DNA from 3 places in the Bradyrhizobium sp. RT6a genome. Region 2 is predicted to be linked to each of the others. Evidence: predicted binding sites of a transcription regulator. Region 2 holds the regulator's gene; each other region holds the start of a gene.
What was found. The regulator LexA, encoded in region 2, represses DNA repair genes until DNA is damaged. The targets are predictions, from matches to a motif close to TGTTCNNNNTGTGTTCNG.

Region 1: a site for LexA is predicted at 1,307-1,324, ahead of ABIC03_RS16695 (single-stranded DNA-binding protein). Genes of this name have one in related genera too.
Region 3: a site for LexA is predicted at 2,872-2,889, ahead of ABIC03_RS08950 (PA0069 family radical SAM protein). Genes of this name have one in related genera too.

Annotation. Positions count from the first base shown of each region.
Region 1 is NZ_JBEPQC010000002.1:1,412,643-1,417,357, forward strand. It holds gene uvrA (excinuclease ABC subunit UvrA) at 1-72, opposite strand, end outside; gene ABIC03_RS16690 (outer membrane protein) at 357-1,028, opposite strand; gene ABIC03_RS16695 (single-stranded DNA-binding protein) at 1,489-1,986, shown strand; gene gyrA (DNA gyrase subunit A) at 2,359-4,715, shown strand, end outside.
Region 2 is NZ_JBEPQC010000002.1:1,305,549-1,310,263, reverse strand. It holds gene ABIC03_RS16210 (HAD family hydrolase) at 1-138, shown strand, start outside; gene ABIC03_RS16205 (hypothetical protein) at 308-499, shown strand; gene ABIC03_RS16200 (molybdopterin molybdotransferase MoeA) at 728-1,939, shown strand; gene lexA (transcriptional repressor LexA) at 2,116-2,817, shown strand; gene ABIC03_RS16190 (hypothetical protein) at 3,260-3,694, shown strand; gene ABIC03_RS16185 (GAF domain-containing protein) at 3,918-4,715, shown strand, end outside.
Region 3 is NZ_JBEPQC010000001.1:1,875,860-1,880,574, forward strand. It holds gene ABIC03_RS08935 (glycosyltransferase family 39 protein) at 1-173, opposite strand, end outside; gene rnhB (ribonuclease HII) at 272-1,129, opposite strand; gene ABIC03_RS08945 (VOC family protein) at 1,207-1,662, opposite strand; gene ABIC03_RS08950 (PA0069 family radical SAM protein) at 1,687-2,850, opposite strand; gene ABIC03_RS08955 (phosphoketolase family protein) at 3,062-4,715, shown strand, end outside.

The DNA of each region.
Region 1 (4,715 bases), 110 kb from region 2:
ACGGATGGTAATTGCGCGCAGGTTTGATCCCACGTTCTGTTGTTGGCGCTTCGCCTTGATCACTTCGTCCATCCTGGTGGTCCTCAGGGAATCCAAGAGCGCGCGATCGCGCCAACTGAATAGGCGCGCTTCGCCCGGAACCGGGATCGGCGCCGATGGGGTTGTAAGCGAACGTAGGAAGAACGAGGACGGATTTCCAGTGGGACTTGCGAATCGTCAACCGATTGTTGGCGCGCTGGCGGCATCTGGCAGGAGCAGGGCCTTGCGGAACTGCGCAGGAGCGGCCGGTCAAACAAAAAGGCCGGCGCAAGGCCGGCCTTTCGTAACGCGGATGGCGTTGGAGCTAAGTACTGAGCTCAGTACTTGGCGACCACCGGGCCCCCGAAGTGATAGTTCACGCCGACCTGCACGGTGTGGAAGCTGTCCGTACCCGTGTTGAACGGGAGACCGATGCCGGAGAAGTACGTCTCGCCGCTGAAGCTGCGATAGAGGTACTCGCCCTTGACCGACCACTGAGGGGCAAAGAACGCTTCGACGCCCGCACCGACGGTCCAGCCGGAGCGCAGCTTGGTGTCAGAAACGCTCACGCCGGGGACGCTGAGGGTCAGCTTGTTGTCGATCCAGGCGTAACCACCAGTGCCGTAGAACAGGACATTGTTGACGGCGTAGCCGATGCGGCCGCGCACGGTGCCCAGTGCGTCGATCTTGTTCGACAGGGTGAGGCCGCCCACCAGCGCCGACGCGCTGAGGTCAGCCCATGCAGCATCGGCCTCGAGACCGAACACAACGTTGCCGGTCTGCCAGTTGTAGCCGGCGGTGCCACCGACGAAACCGCCCTTCACCTTCGGGTCGGTCGAGGAGTCTTCCCAAGCGCCGCCGCCAACGATACCGAGGTAGAAGCCGGTCCAGTTGTAGACCGAAGCCATGGCCACCGGGGCCTTGGTGTAGGGGCGCGCCGCGAGATCAGCGGCCGAAGCCGGGGCAGCGAGAGCGAACAAACAGGCCGAAGCCAACAAAACCTTTTTCATTTTCAACTAATCCCAGTCCCAGTTTCTGATTGTGCCTTCCACGATAGGGAAGGGCATCGGACTCACTTGCCCAACTGAGGCCGTACTTACACCATTGAAGCCGCAAGTTGTGTCACTGGAAAGCCACAGCAGCCTGAAAATGGTGCAGTTGCTGACCTATTGTTCCCATAGAGGGCAAGCCTTTCTTCCTTTCCGGGAACCCACAAGGTGCCTTTTGGGGCGTGCCTTTTCACAGCACATTGGCGATCGATCCCACACATTCAGTGCTGTCGTTCGCCAAGAACAAATCTGGAACGAACTGGAGGTCGATGCTATATGTGGGGATAACCCGAGGGGTGACGGACGGATCGGCGTCCGCAAGCGTTCGGCGAGCGTATAGGGTCGCCTCAACGGGCACGGCGGAACGCGGGGAGCGGACCGGCCTTCTTGAATTCAGTGACATTCGGAGCGGAGAGCGGAGATGGCGGGAAGCGTCAACAAGGTCATTCTGGTTGGAAATCTCGGCAAGGATCCCGAAATCCGCCGCACCCAGGACGGGCGGCCGATCGCCAATCTGAGCGTCGCCACTTCGGAAACGTGGCGCGACAAGGCGACCGGCGAGCGCAAGGAAAAGACCGAGTGGCACCGCGTCGTGATCTTCAATGAAGGGCTCTGCAAGGTCGCCGAACAATATCTGAAGAAGGGCGCCAAGATTTACGTCGAAGGTGCGCTCCAGACCCGCAAATGGACCGACCAGAGCGGCGTCGAAAAGTACTCCACCGAAGTCGTGCTGCAGGGCTTCAACTCCACCCTGACGATGCTGGACGGTCGTAGCGGCGGCGGCGGAGGCGGCAGCTTCGGCGACGAGCCGGGCGGCGATTTCGGCTCCCCCGGTCCCGTCAGCAGCGCGCCGCGGCGCCCTGTTGCAGCCGGCGGCGGTGGCCGCAACAGCGACATGGACGACGATATCCCGTTCTGAGCGATACCGTTCTGAGAACGCGGCGTCTCGATGCGGACGCGCCGGCCGGATGGGCGGCGCTTCTCATCTCGTGTCAGAAAATCCCGCTAATCGGCAGGACGGGCTCGGGATTTCCGGGCCCGCTTCCTGTTTGGGTTGAGTTCGGATTGCGGCTTGGCAAACGCGCTGATGGGGCAGGCTCGGCGCGCGGTTTTCCACGCGTGACCGGCAATTTTGCAAGGTCGATGCGGGGGCTGACCGAGACACCGCTCGCGAGGGCTTAAGCTATTGGAAAAATAGGCGGAAAAAGCGCTTCCCAGATCGCCGCGAGGGTGGTTATCAGAGGCTCGATGCGCTATATGATTCCCAGATAAAACCTCACCGGATTTCCCCTTGGCTGACGACGACGACAAGCCCGGCGACCAGCCGGCGCAACCCTCGGATATTCGCCCCGTCTCCATCTTCGAGGAGATGAAGAAGTCCTATCTCGACTACGCCATGAGCGTGATCGTGGCGCGGGCGCTGCCTGACGCCCGCGACGGTCTCAAGCCGGTGCATCGCCGCATCCTGTACTCGATGAACGAGCAGGGGCACACGCCGGACAAGAAGTACGTCAAGTCCGCCCGCGTGGTCGGTGACGTCATCGGTAAATATCATCCGCATGGCGACCAGTCGATCTACGACGCCATGGTCCGGATGGCGCAGGACTTCTCCATGCGCGTGCCGCTGATCGACGGCCAGGGCAATTTCGGCTCGGTCGACGGCGATCCTCCGGCGGCCTATCGTTATACCGAAGCCCGATTGACCAAGGTGGCGCTGGCTCTGCTGGCCGACATCGACAAGGACACGGTCGACTTCCAGCCGAACTACGACAACAACGAGACCGAACCGTCGGTCTTGCCGGCCAAGTTCCCGAATCTCCTCGTCAACGGCGCCGGCGGCATTGCGGTCGGCATGGCGACCAACATCCCGCCGCACAATCTCGGCGAGGTCATCGACGCCTGCGTCGCGCTGATCGACAACCCCGCGCTCACCATCGACGAGCTCATCAACATCGTGCCGGGACCGGATTTCCCGACCGGCGGCGTCATCCTCGGACGGCAGGGCATCCGCGCCGCCTATCACCTCGGCCGCGGCTCCGTGATGATGCGCGGCAAGGTCGCGATCGAGACCATCCGCAAGGAGCGCGAGGCGATCATCATCACCGAGATTCCCTACCAGGTGAACAAGGCGACGATGGTCGAGCGCATCGCCGAGCTGGTCAAGGAAAAGAAGATCGAGGGCATCGGCGACCTGCGCGATGAATCGGATCGCGACGGCTACCGCGTCGTCATCGAACTGAAGCGCGACGCCGTGCCGGATGTGGTGCTGAATCAGCTCTACAGGTTCACACCGCTGCAGACGAGCTTCGGCGTCAACATGGTGGCGCTCGACAGCGGCCGTCCGCGGATCATGCATCTGAAGGACCTGCTGGCGATCTTCGTCGACTTCCGCGAGCGCGTCGTCACGCGGCGCACCAAGTTCCTGCTCGCGAAAGCCCGCGATCGCGCCCATATCCTGGTCGGTCTCGCCATCGCGGTCGCCAATATCGACGAGATGATCCGCGTCATCCGGACCTCGCCCGACCCGACCACCGCGCGCGACACCCTGATGTCGCGCGACTGGCCGGCCCGGGACGTCGAGGACATGCTGACGCTGATCGACGATCCGCGCCACCGCATCAGCGAGAACGGCACGATCCGGCTGTCGATGGAGCAGGCGAGGGCCATTCTCGATTTGCGCCTGCAACGCCTCACCGCACTCGGCCGCGACGAAATCCGCGAGGAGCTCGACAAGCTCGCCGGCGAGATCGCCGACTATCTCGCCATCCTGCGCTCGCGCGACCGCGTGCTTGAAATCATCAAGTTCGAGCTTGCCGAAGTGAAGGCCGAGTTCGCGACCCCGCGCCGCACCGTCATCATCGAGCAGGAAGGCGAGGTCGAGGACGAGGACCTGATCCAGCGCGAGGACATGGTGGTCACCGTCTCCCACGCCGGCTACGTCAAGCGCGTGCCGCTGTCGGCCTACCGGGCCCAGCGCCGTGGCGGCAAGGGCCGCGCCGGCATGCAGACCCGCGACGAGGATTTTGTCAGCCGGCTGTTCGTGGCGTCCACGCATACGCCGATGCTGTTCTTCTCCTCGCGCGGCCAGGTCTACAAGATCAAGGTCTGGCGCCTTCCGATGGCCGCGCCGAATGCGCGCGGCAAGGCGCTGATTAACATCCTGCCGCTGGAGCAGGGCGAGCGCATCACCACCATTATGCCGCTGCCGGAGGACGAGTCCACCTGGGGCAATCTCGACGTGATGTTCGCCACGACAGGCGGCAACGTCCGGCGCAACAAGCTGTCCGACTTCGTCGATGTCCGCCGCTCCGGCATCATCGCGATGAAGCTCGACGACAACGAAGCGATCGTCGACGTGCAGATCTGCACCGAGCACGACGACGTGCTTTTGACCGGCGCCGGCGGCCAGTGCATCCGTTTTCCCGTGACCGACGTGCGCGTGTTCACCGGGCGCACCTCGATGGGCGTGCGCGGCATTGCGCTTGCCGAGGGCGACAAGGTGATCTCGCTGGCGATCCTGCGCCACGTCGAGACGACGTCCGACGAGCGCTCGGCGTACCTGAAGATGCGCCGCGCGGTCGCCGGCGAAGCTGCGGCCGAGGAGCCGGCGGCGGACGCCGAAGCCGAGGAGACCTCCGGCAGTTTCCA
Region 2 (4,715 bases):
GGCGTACCCGCCGGGCGCATCGTGTTCTTCGACGATCTTGCCGAAAACATCGAGGGAGCGCGGGCGCGCGGCTTGACGGCCGTGCATGTGACTTCGCCGCGTGACGTCGGGAACGCATTGAAGGCATTGGGCATTTGACGAGGAGCCCTTGTCGCGAAACCCACGGCGGCACGGCCCGACGGGACCAATTTTGAAGGAATTGAGGAACCCGATCACTTTGTGCATTTTTGTACAGAGTTCCGGGAACGGAATACCGCCTTCCGGACTCTTAGAGTCCGTTGGGACTTCTACGGACGGATGCATCATCGTGCTGGGCAAAACCTACCTCACCAAGCAAGCCTCTCTTCTTCTTGAATTCGCCAGGACAACTTCAGATTCGGACCTTTCCGCCAAGCTTGTGAGCAAGGCCGCCGACCTGAAATCCCAAGCCGATCCGCTACCCGACAAGGATCAAGGACCCAAGGCGCCCGACGTAACTCCCGGGCAGGCAGGGAGCTGATCGATACAGGCCGGGGGGCGCACGTCGTTCTCGTCTTACCATGACCACTATCCTGCCGATCTGTAACCTCCTTCGGATCATGGCGCGACGCGCTTGATCCCGGCTTCCGGAACAACATGAAGCGGCGGGAATGACTGCGCCCGTTCAGCCGTTTTTGCCTCCGCGCCCGCGCTCGGCTAGAAGACTTGCGGAACATTCGCCCGAACGTGCCGAGCAGGAGTTTTCGCCGTGGCCTTGATGCCGGTTTCTGACGCGCTTGCCGCAGTGCTGGCGGGTGCAGAGCCGCTGCCGGAAGACATGATTTCCCTCGACGAGGCCTACCATCGCGTGCTCGCGCGTGACGTCGCGGCGCGACGTACGCAGCCGCCGCAGGCGATGTCCGCGATGGACGGCTACGCGGTGCGCGCGGCCGATGCCGCGACGATCGATTCGGAGCTCACCGTCATCGGCGAAGTCGCGGCAGGCCGACCGTTCGCGGGGACGGTCGGCGCCGGCGAGGCCGTGCGGATCTTCACCGGCGGCGTCGTTCCCGGTGGCGCGGACGCCGTCGTGATCCAGGAGGACACGGTCGCCGCCGGCAAGCGTATCACGATCAAGGAAGCCGCGATCGCCGGACGGCACATCCGTCCCGCCGGCGTCGATTTCCGCGAGGGCGACGTGCTCCTGCGCAAGGGAAGCCGTCTCACCGAGCGCGACCTCGCGCTCGCCGCCGGGATGAACCATCCGCACCTTGCCGTTTTCAGGCGTCCGAAGGTCGCGATTCTCGCCACCGGCGACGAGCTGGTGATGCCGGGCACCACGCCCGGTCACGGCCAGATCGTCTATTCCAACGGCTACGCCCTGCACGCGCTCGCCCGCAGGGAGGGCGCCGAGACCATCGACCTCGGTATTGCCGCCGACACGCTGGAGGCCACCACCGCCGGCATTCGCCGCGCCCGCGAGAGCGGCGCCGACATCCTGATCACGACCGGCGGCGCATCGGTCGGCGACCACGATCTGGTCCAGCAGGCACTGAGGGACGAAGGCATCGCGATGGCGTTCTGGAAAATCGCGATGCGGCCAGGCAAGCCGATGATGCACGGTCGGCTCGGCACAATGGGTGTGATCGGCCTGCCGGGCAATCCCGTGTCGTCCTACGTGTGCGCTTTCCTGTTCCTGGTGCCTCTGATTCGCGCCCTGTCTGGCCGTTCTGTGATTCACCATCGCCGTGAAAGCGCCGTGCTCGGCCGCGACGTCGGCGCCAACGACCAGCGCGAGGACTATCTGCGCGCGCATCTGGAGGAGCGTGACGACGGCACACGCGTCGTTCTTCCCGTCAACCATCAGGATTCTTCGCTGCTTGCGAATCTCGCTGCAGCACAGGTACTTCTCGTGCGCGCTCCGTTTGCGCCGAAGGCCGAAGCCGGCACGGCTTGCGAAGTATTGCGGCTCCCCGTCTGAGCGCCTCGGCAACGCGCGTTCCGCGAACTTTGCTCTGTTCACGGTAAATTAAGCAGTTGCGGAACATGTATCGAACATATAGTGTCCGTTCATGATTTGTTTCGAGCATGTAGCGGCATATAGCCGAATTCAGCGTCTCGGAATCGGACGACATCAACCGGGGGACTTTGGTCGAGATGTTAACGCGCAAACAATACGAGCTTCTGCGGTTCATCAGTGAACGTCTGAAGGAAAGTGGCGTGCCGCCTTCCTTCGACGAGATGAAGGATGCGCTCGACCTGCGCTCGAAGTCGGGCATCCATCGCCTGATCACGGCGCTCGAGGAGCGTGGCTTCATCCGACGCCTGCCCAACCGCGCCCGTGCGATTGAAGTCATTAAGCTGCCGGAGCTCCAGGCAGCCGCAGGCAGCCGGCGCGGCTTCACGCCGAGCGTCATCGAGGGCAATCTCGGCAAGGTGCGTGCGAGCTCCAGCCTGCCGGCTGACGAGGGCGAGCGTCCCGTTGCGGTGCCGGTGATGGGCCGCATCGCGGCCGGCACGCCGATCGAGGCGTTGCAGACCCGCAGCCATACCATCAGCGTACCGCCTGACATGCTCGGCTCGGGCGAGCATTACGCGCTCGAAGTGCGCGGCGATTCCATGGTCGAGGCCGGCATTCTTGACGGCGACATGGCACTGATCCAGCGCAACGAGAGCGCCGATACCGGCGACATCGTGGTGGCGCTGATCGACGACGAGGAAGCGACGCTGAAGCGCTTCCGCCGTCGCGGTGCATCGATCGCGCTCGAGCCCGCCAACGCGGCCTATGAGGTCCGCATCCTGCCGCCCAACCGGGTGAAGATTCAGGGCAAGCTGATCGGGCTTTACCGGAAGTACTGATACCGGAAGTGCTTCATACCGGAAGTGCTTGGCGCCTCGCGCGCTTCCACCGGCATCGCCGGTCAGAGATTGGAGCGGATCATCGTCCGCTCCGGCTGGATAGTCGTTCTGGTTCTGCACAGACTATCCGGCCCCTCCTCCGGCGCTGGCTCCTCGCGATGCCCACGGAAACGGCACCGCGTCTCGAGTGTTCGAGGAAACACCGGCCAGCGATCAAGTTCTACCATTGCAGACAAGCCGGCAATGTTCGCGCATGCGCCTCCCGAATGCATCGCAACGGGCTTTGTTCCTATTGAATTCGGGAAAGATAATGTGATCGCAGCTTGCAGAAGCCAGCCGCAGATTTGCCCATAACCAAGCAGAGCGTTCGTGCTTCCACTCTGATAGAGGCCTGCGCCTCGATAAGAGACGCGGGTAGCTATCCCAGCATGAGGAGCACCCGATGTGTGACTACAGCCTGCATGCCGTCGCGTCGCGCCCCGCCGAAGTCGGCGAGACGATCGTCACGACAAGCTTCCGCGGCACCTCGACGCGCGGCTTCGCCTCCGCAGCCGATCCGTCTGTTGCCGTCTGCCTGCTGCCGGGGACGGAGCTCGCCTTCGCCGACGACGTCCGTTACGACAATCGCTGGATCTGGACGCGCACCATCAATTCCCGCGTGGGCAAGTTCGGCAAGATCGATCCGCACATTCCCGACCGCCATCATGATGCGATCGAATTCCCGGACGGCAAATATGTGCTGGTGACGCAGCTCGTCGAAGGCCAGCGCGCGACCGTGCTGCAACTGCCGGTAACTCAGTCGGTGGCCGAGCGCGAGCACAAGGCGCAGATCATCGCCGACCGGCCGCCGACCGTCACGCACCTGCCGATCGGCTGACACAGCCGCCTCCGGCTAGGAGGTCGGGGGTCAGGATTGAATTGCCATCGCCGGCCGCGGCCGGCGAGATGGTGTGGCTTGCGTCCGCGAAATCCAATCGGATGGACCAAGCCCTTACACCTCTCCGCCGCACGAAGTTTGAGCCGCCCTGCCTGAAGTTTGAACGTCCGCTTCGCAGCCAAATGACCGATGCTGTCAGGGCTTGAGACGGCGGACACGCTCGATGAAAACCTTCCTTCGCGTCGTTGAACTCTGGGTGCCCGATCGGACGCGCATGCGGCTGGAGTTTGGCGGCGGCCTCTACGACGAAGGGCTGTCCGCGTTCAAGGCCGTCAGCGAAGAGCTCCACTTCGGATATGACGAGGGACTTCCGGGCAAGGCCTGGGCCGCGGGCCACCCCGTGATCCTCACCAAATTCGCCAACTCCTATTTCAAACGGACCGATCAAGCGCTTGCGGCCGGCCTCACCTGCGGCGTCGCGGTGCCGGTGTTTGCGGGTGAATTCCTGCAAGCCGTCATGGTGCTATTCTGCGGCGACGACGAAGCGCATGTCGGGGCGATCGAGCTTTGGCACAACGACCCAGATGCCTCCCACGAGATGGGGCTCGTGGATGGCTATTATGGCACCGCCGACATGTTCGAATTCAACTCCCGCCACACTAAATTTCCTCGCGGCTTTGGCCTGCCTGGCCGCACCTGGAAGGCGGGGCTGCCGCTGATCATCAAGGACCTGCACGACGCCAGGAGTTTTCTGCGCTGGGAGGACGCAGCCAAGGTCGGGATCAATTGCGGCGTCGGCGTGCCCTATCGGACCGGCACGGACCAGACCTGGGTCCTGACATTCCTCTCCGCGCAGGCCACGCCGATTGCGCGACGCTTCGAGATCTGGATCCCGAACGAGACCCACTCGGCACTGGTGTTCCGCGCCGGCGATTGCAGCGCGCAGACCGACCTTGCCGCGCTCTATGCGGAAAAATCCATTGCCAGAGGCGAAGGCAGCATCGGCGGGGCCTGGGCGACC
Region 3 (4,715 bases), on a different contig from region 2:
CCGACCTGGTATTCGCGGCCGAAGGCCAGCAGGGTCGCGAGGCTGCCGGGCGGGCTGCGATAAAACACCAGCGCCACGAACAGCCACATCGCGGCCTGGAGCAGCACGACGATCCAGACGATCAGCCGCGGCCGCGCGCGAATGAGCTCGATGACCAGGGAGGTAAACCGCATGCAACGTCCGAAAGATGCAGCCAACCCGTCAAGCCGGCCCTATTCGCTGACGACTGTTTTGATAAAGGGCGTGACGCGTCGTGGCAACCGAGTCTCGGCTAGAGATTGGCCGACGCGTCGACTTCCAAGCCCGTATCCACCTGCAGCTCGATCTCGGTCACCGCAAACAGATCCTGTGCCGGCTCGACCGTCCAGGGCATGTGCTTGGCGCGTGCGGCGGCGACGGGGGCGAAGAAGCTGCGGTGGTGGACGGTGGGGCCGAGGCGGTTGAGCGCATCGAGGTGCTCGGGCACGGCGTAGCCCTTGTGCTGCTCGAAACCGTAGCCGGGACAGTCCTGAGCCAGTGCGCACATCAGGCGGTCCCGCGTCACCTTGGCGATGATCGAGGCCGCTGCGATCGACAGGACGATGCCGTCGCCACCGATCACGGCCTCGCAATCGCATTCCGTATCCAGCCGGTCGCGGCCGTCGACGAAGACATGCCGGGGCTGCTCGGGCAGCGCCACCACGGCGCGCTTCAGTGCCCACAGCGAGGCGCGCAGGATGTTATCGCGGTCGATGCGGGCGCGCGAGGCGACTGCCACCGAGACCTGGGCGGTGGCGCAGATCTTGTCGAACAGCCTTTCGCGCTCCTCGGCCGTCAGGCGCTTGGAATCATCGATGCCGCGCGGGATGCGGTCGGGATCGAGAATCACCGCCGCCGCCACCACAGGTCCGGCCAACGGCCCGCGGCCGGCCTCATCGCAGCCTGCCACCGGCCAGACGCCACGCTTGATCAGCGCGCGCTCGCGGCGGAAGCTTGGAGCAACGATGATGGCGCTCTTTGTGCCCGCCAGCGCCTTGGCCATTTTCTTGGGCGCAGCCTTGTCGTTCTTAGGCGCGGCCTTCTTGTTCTCAGGCGCAGCCTTCTTGGGCGCGTCTTTGGCCAGCTTCTTGGCGGATTGATCCCGAATCATGGCCGGGATCGTGCGCAAGCGGAATGGCCTGCGCAACCGGGAACCTCGGACAATTCCCGTTATTCAAGTCAGCCGCCCTATTCCGCCAGATGCACCCGCCGGTCCTCGCCGACCTCGATGCCGGGCGCGACCACGACTTCCCATGGATGGCCGTCAGGATCGGCGAAATAGCCGGAATAGCCGCCGTAATCGGTCTCATGCGCGGCCTTCAGCAGCGCGGCTCCCTCGCCGACGGCGAAAGCCAGCACCGCGTCCACCTCCTCACGCGCGCGGCAGTTCCATGCGAGCGTCATGCCGCGGAACGTCGATGGCCTCGGGTGATCAGGCAATTTGGCGTCGACCGCGAGCTGATCCCACGGAAACAGCGCGAGCACCGGACCGCCAGTATCATAGAACGCAACGGCCTCACCGGTCACCTTCAGCCGGCGCGAGAAACCGAGCGCGTCGTAAAAGGCAATGCTGGCGCGGATGTCGTTCACGCCCAGCGTGATGACGGTGAGCCGCGGGATTGGAGCTGCCAGTTCCTGACTCATACGACGCCTCTTCCACTTCGTCCCTCAGAACAGGCTGAGCTGATCGCCGTTCCGCTTCGGCTTGGCAAAATGATCCGTCGTCAGCTTGGGGCGCCGCTTGTTCAGCCCGAGCCTGTCGCAGGCGATCTCGAAGCGGCGACCGATGGTCCAGGCCATCGGGCCGGTCCCCTTCATGCGCTCGCCCCATTTCGCGTCGTAGTCACGGCCGCCGCGCATGTCGCGGATCAGTGTGAAGACGTGGCGATAGCGGTCCGGATAGTTCGCCATCAGCCATTCGCGAAAGAGATCGCGCACCTCGAGCGGCAACCGCAGCAACACGTAGGAGGCTTCCTTGACGCCGGCATGGGCGGCAGCATCCAGGATGCGCTCGATCTCGGAATCGTTCAGCGCGGGGATCACGGGCGCGACCATGACGGTGGTCGGAATGCCGGCCTCGGAAAGCTGCTTCAGCGCCTCCAGCCGCTTCGGCGGCGTTGACGCCCGTGGCTCCATTGTGCGCGCCAATTTCGGATCGAGCGAGGTCACGGAGATCCCGACCTTGGCGAGGTTGCGCTTGGCCATGCGCGCGAGAATGTCGATGTCGCGGGTCACCAGCGCCGACTTGGTGACGATCCCGACGGGATGGCCGGCGCGCTCCAGCACCTCCAGAATGCCGCGCATGATTTTGCGCTCGCGCTCGATCGGCTGATAGGGATCAGTGTTGGTGCCGATCGCGATCATCCGCGGCTCGTAGCCGGGCGCCGCAAGCTCCTTCTCGAGCAGCGCCGGCGCCTCGGGCTTTACAAACAGCTTCGATTCGAAGTCGAGCCCCGGCGACAGGCCGAGATAGGCATGCGTCGGCCGCGCGAAGCAATAGACGCAGCCGTGCTCGCAGCCGCGGTAGGGATTGATCGAGCGGTCGAAGCCTATGTCGGGAGAATCGTTGCGGGTGATCACTTTGCGCGAAGTGTCGACCGCGACCGTGGTCTTGAACGGCGGCAGTTCTTCAAGGCTCTGCCAGCCATCGTCGAAGGCGACGCGCGCCTCGGCCTCGAAGCGGCCGCTGGCGTTGGACTGCGCGCCCCGGCCTCGCCTGCGCTGGCGGTCGATGGCGACCGCCAGCTCAGGGAAGTCAGAAGGCGCACCCGCCGGCTCGGAGGGCGCCGTGACCGGCGGGTGCTTGAGAGCATGAGAGGATGCTGGACTCATGAAGCCAAGATAGCACGCCGCAGGAACAAATCAAGAACACAAACAAAAAACGTGAAAACAACCCCATGCACAGTAGAGCTGCCCAAACTTCGCGCGCTTGCTTTTGACCTCACGCAACAGTGGCGTCACGGCGATCCCGTTTGATGCTGCCGAAGGATCGATCTCGCCGGAACTCGGTTGGTGACGATCCCGGGTGAAGGTCGGCAGCAATATGACAAATCAACAACAATCGGCCGCCGCGAGCGGCGACCTCGATCTCCTCGATCGCTATTGGCGCGCCGCGAACTATCTCTCCGTCGGGCAAATCTACCTGCTCGACAACCCGCTGCTGCGCGAGCCGTTACGGCCCGAGCACATCAAGCCGCGTTTGCTCGGCCATTGCGGCACGACGCCCGGTTTGAACTTCATTTATGCCCATCTCAACCGCGTCATCCGTGCGCTGGATCTGAGCATGATCTATGTCTGCGGTCCCGGCCACGGCGGCCCCGGCATGGTCGCCAACACTTATCTCGAAGGCAGCTACAGCGAGATCTATCCCGATATCGCGCGCGATACCGACGGACTGCGCAAGCTGTTCAGGCAGTTCTCCTTCCCCGGCGGCATCCCCAGTCACGCGGCGCCGGAAACGCCGGGCTCGATCCACGAAGGCGGCGAGCTCGGTTACGCGCTGGTGCATGCCTATGGTGCGGCATTCGACAATCCCGACCTGATCGTCGCCTGTGTCGTCGGCGACGGCGAGGCCGAGACCGGCCCGCTCGCGGCGTCCTGGCATTCCAACAAATTCCTCAATCCTGCGCATGACGGCGCGGTGCTGCCGATCCTGCATCTCAATGGGTACAAGATTGCCAATCCGACCGTGCTTGGGCGGATGCGCGACGACGAGATCCGCGATCTCTTCCGCGGGCTCGGGCACGAGCCGCTGTTCGTCCAGGGCGACGATCCCAGATTGATGCACCAGATCATGGCGGACGCGCTCGACGTCGCGCTCGCCAGTATCCGGTCGATCCAGCAGCACGCCCGCGACGGCCGCAAGAGCGTCGAACGCCCGCGTTGGCCGATGATCGTGCTGCGCAGCCCGAAGGGCTGGACCGGCCCCAAGGAAGTCGACGGCAAGAAGGTCGAAGGTTTTTGGCGTGCGCATCAGGTGCCCGTCGCGAACTGTCGCGAGAACCCGGCGCATCTGAATATTCTCGAAGAGTGGATGCGCAGCTACGAGCCGGAAAAGCTGTTCGACGCGAACGGCGCGCTCATTGCCGAGCTCCAGGCGCTCGCGCCCGAAGGCCATCGCCGCATGGGCGCCAATCCACACGCCAATGGCGGCCTTCTGAAGAAGGAGCTGAAGCTGCCGGACTTCCGCAGCTTCGCCGTCGAGGTCGCTCAGCCGGGCGGCGTCGCGGCGGAGGCAACCCGCGAGCTCGGAAAATTCCTGCGCGACGTCATCCGCCTCAACGCCGAGGCCCGCAATTTCCGCATCATGGGCCCGGACGAAACCGCGTCAAACCGGCTCGATGCGGTGTTCGAGGCCACCGAACGCGTCTGGATGGAGCCGACAAAACCTTACGACGTGCATCTCGCCCAGGACGGACGCGTGATGGAAGTCCTGAGCGAGCATCTCTGTCAGGGCTGGTTAGAGGGCTATCTGCTCACCGGACGGCACGGCTTCTTCTCCTGCTACGAGGCGTTCATCCACATCGTGGATTCCATGTTCAACCAGCACGCCAAATGGCTGAAGGTGACGCGGCATCTGCCGTGGCGGCGCCCGATCGCCTCGCTCAACTACCTGCTCACCTCGCATGTCTGGCGTCAGGACCACAACGGCTTCAGCCATCAGGATCCCGGTTTCGTCGATCTCGTCGCCAACAAGA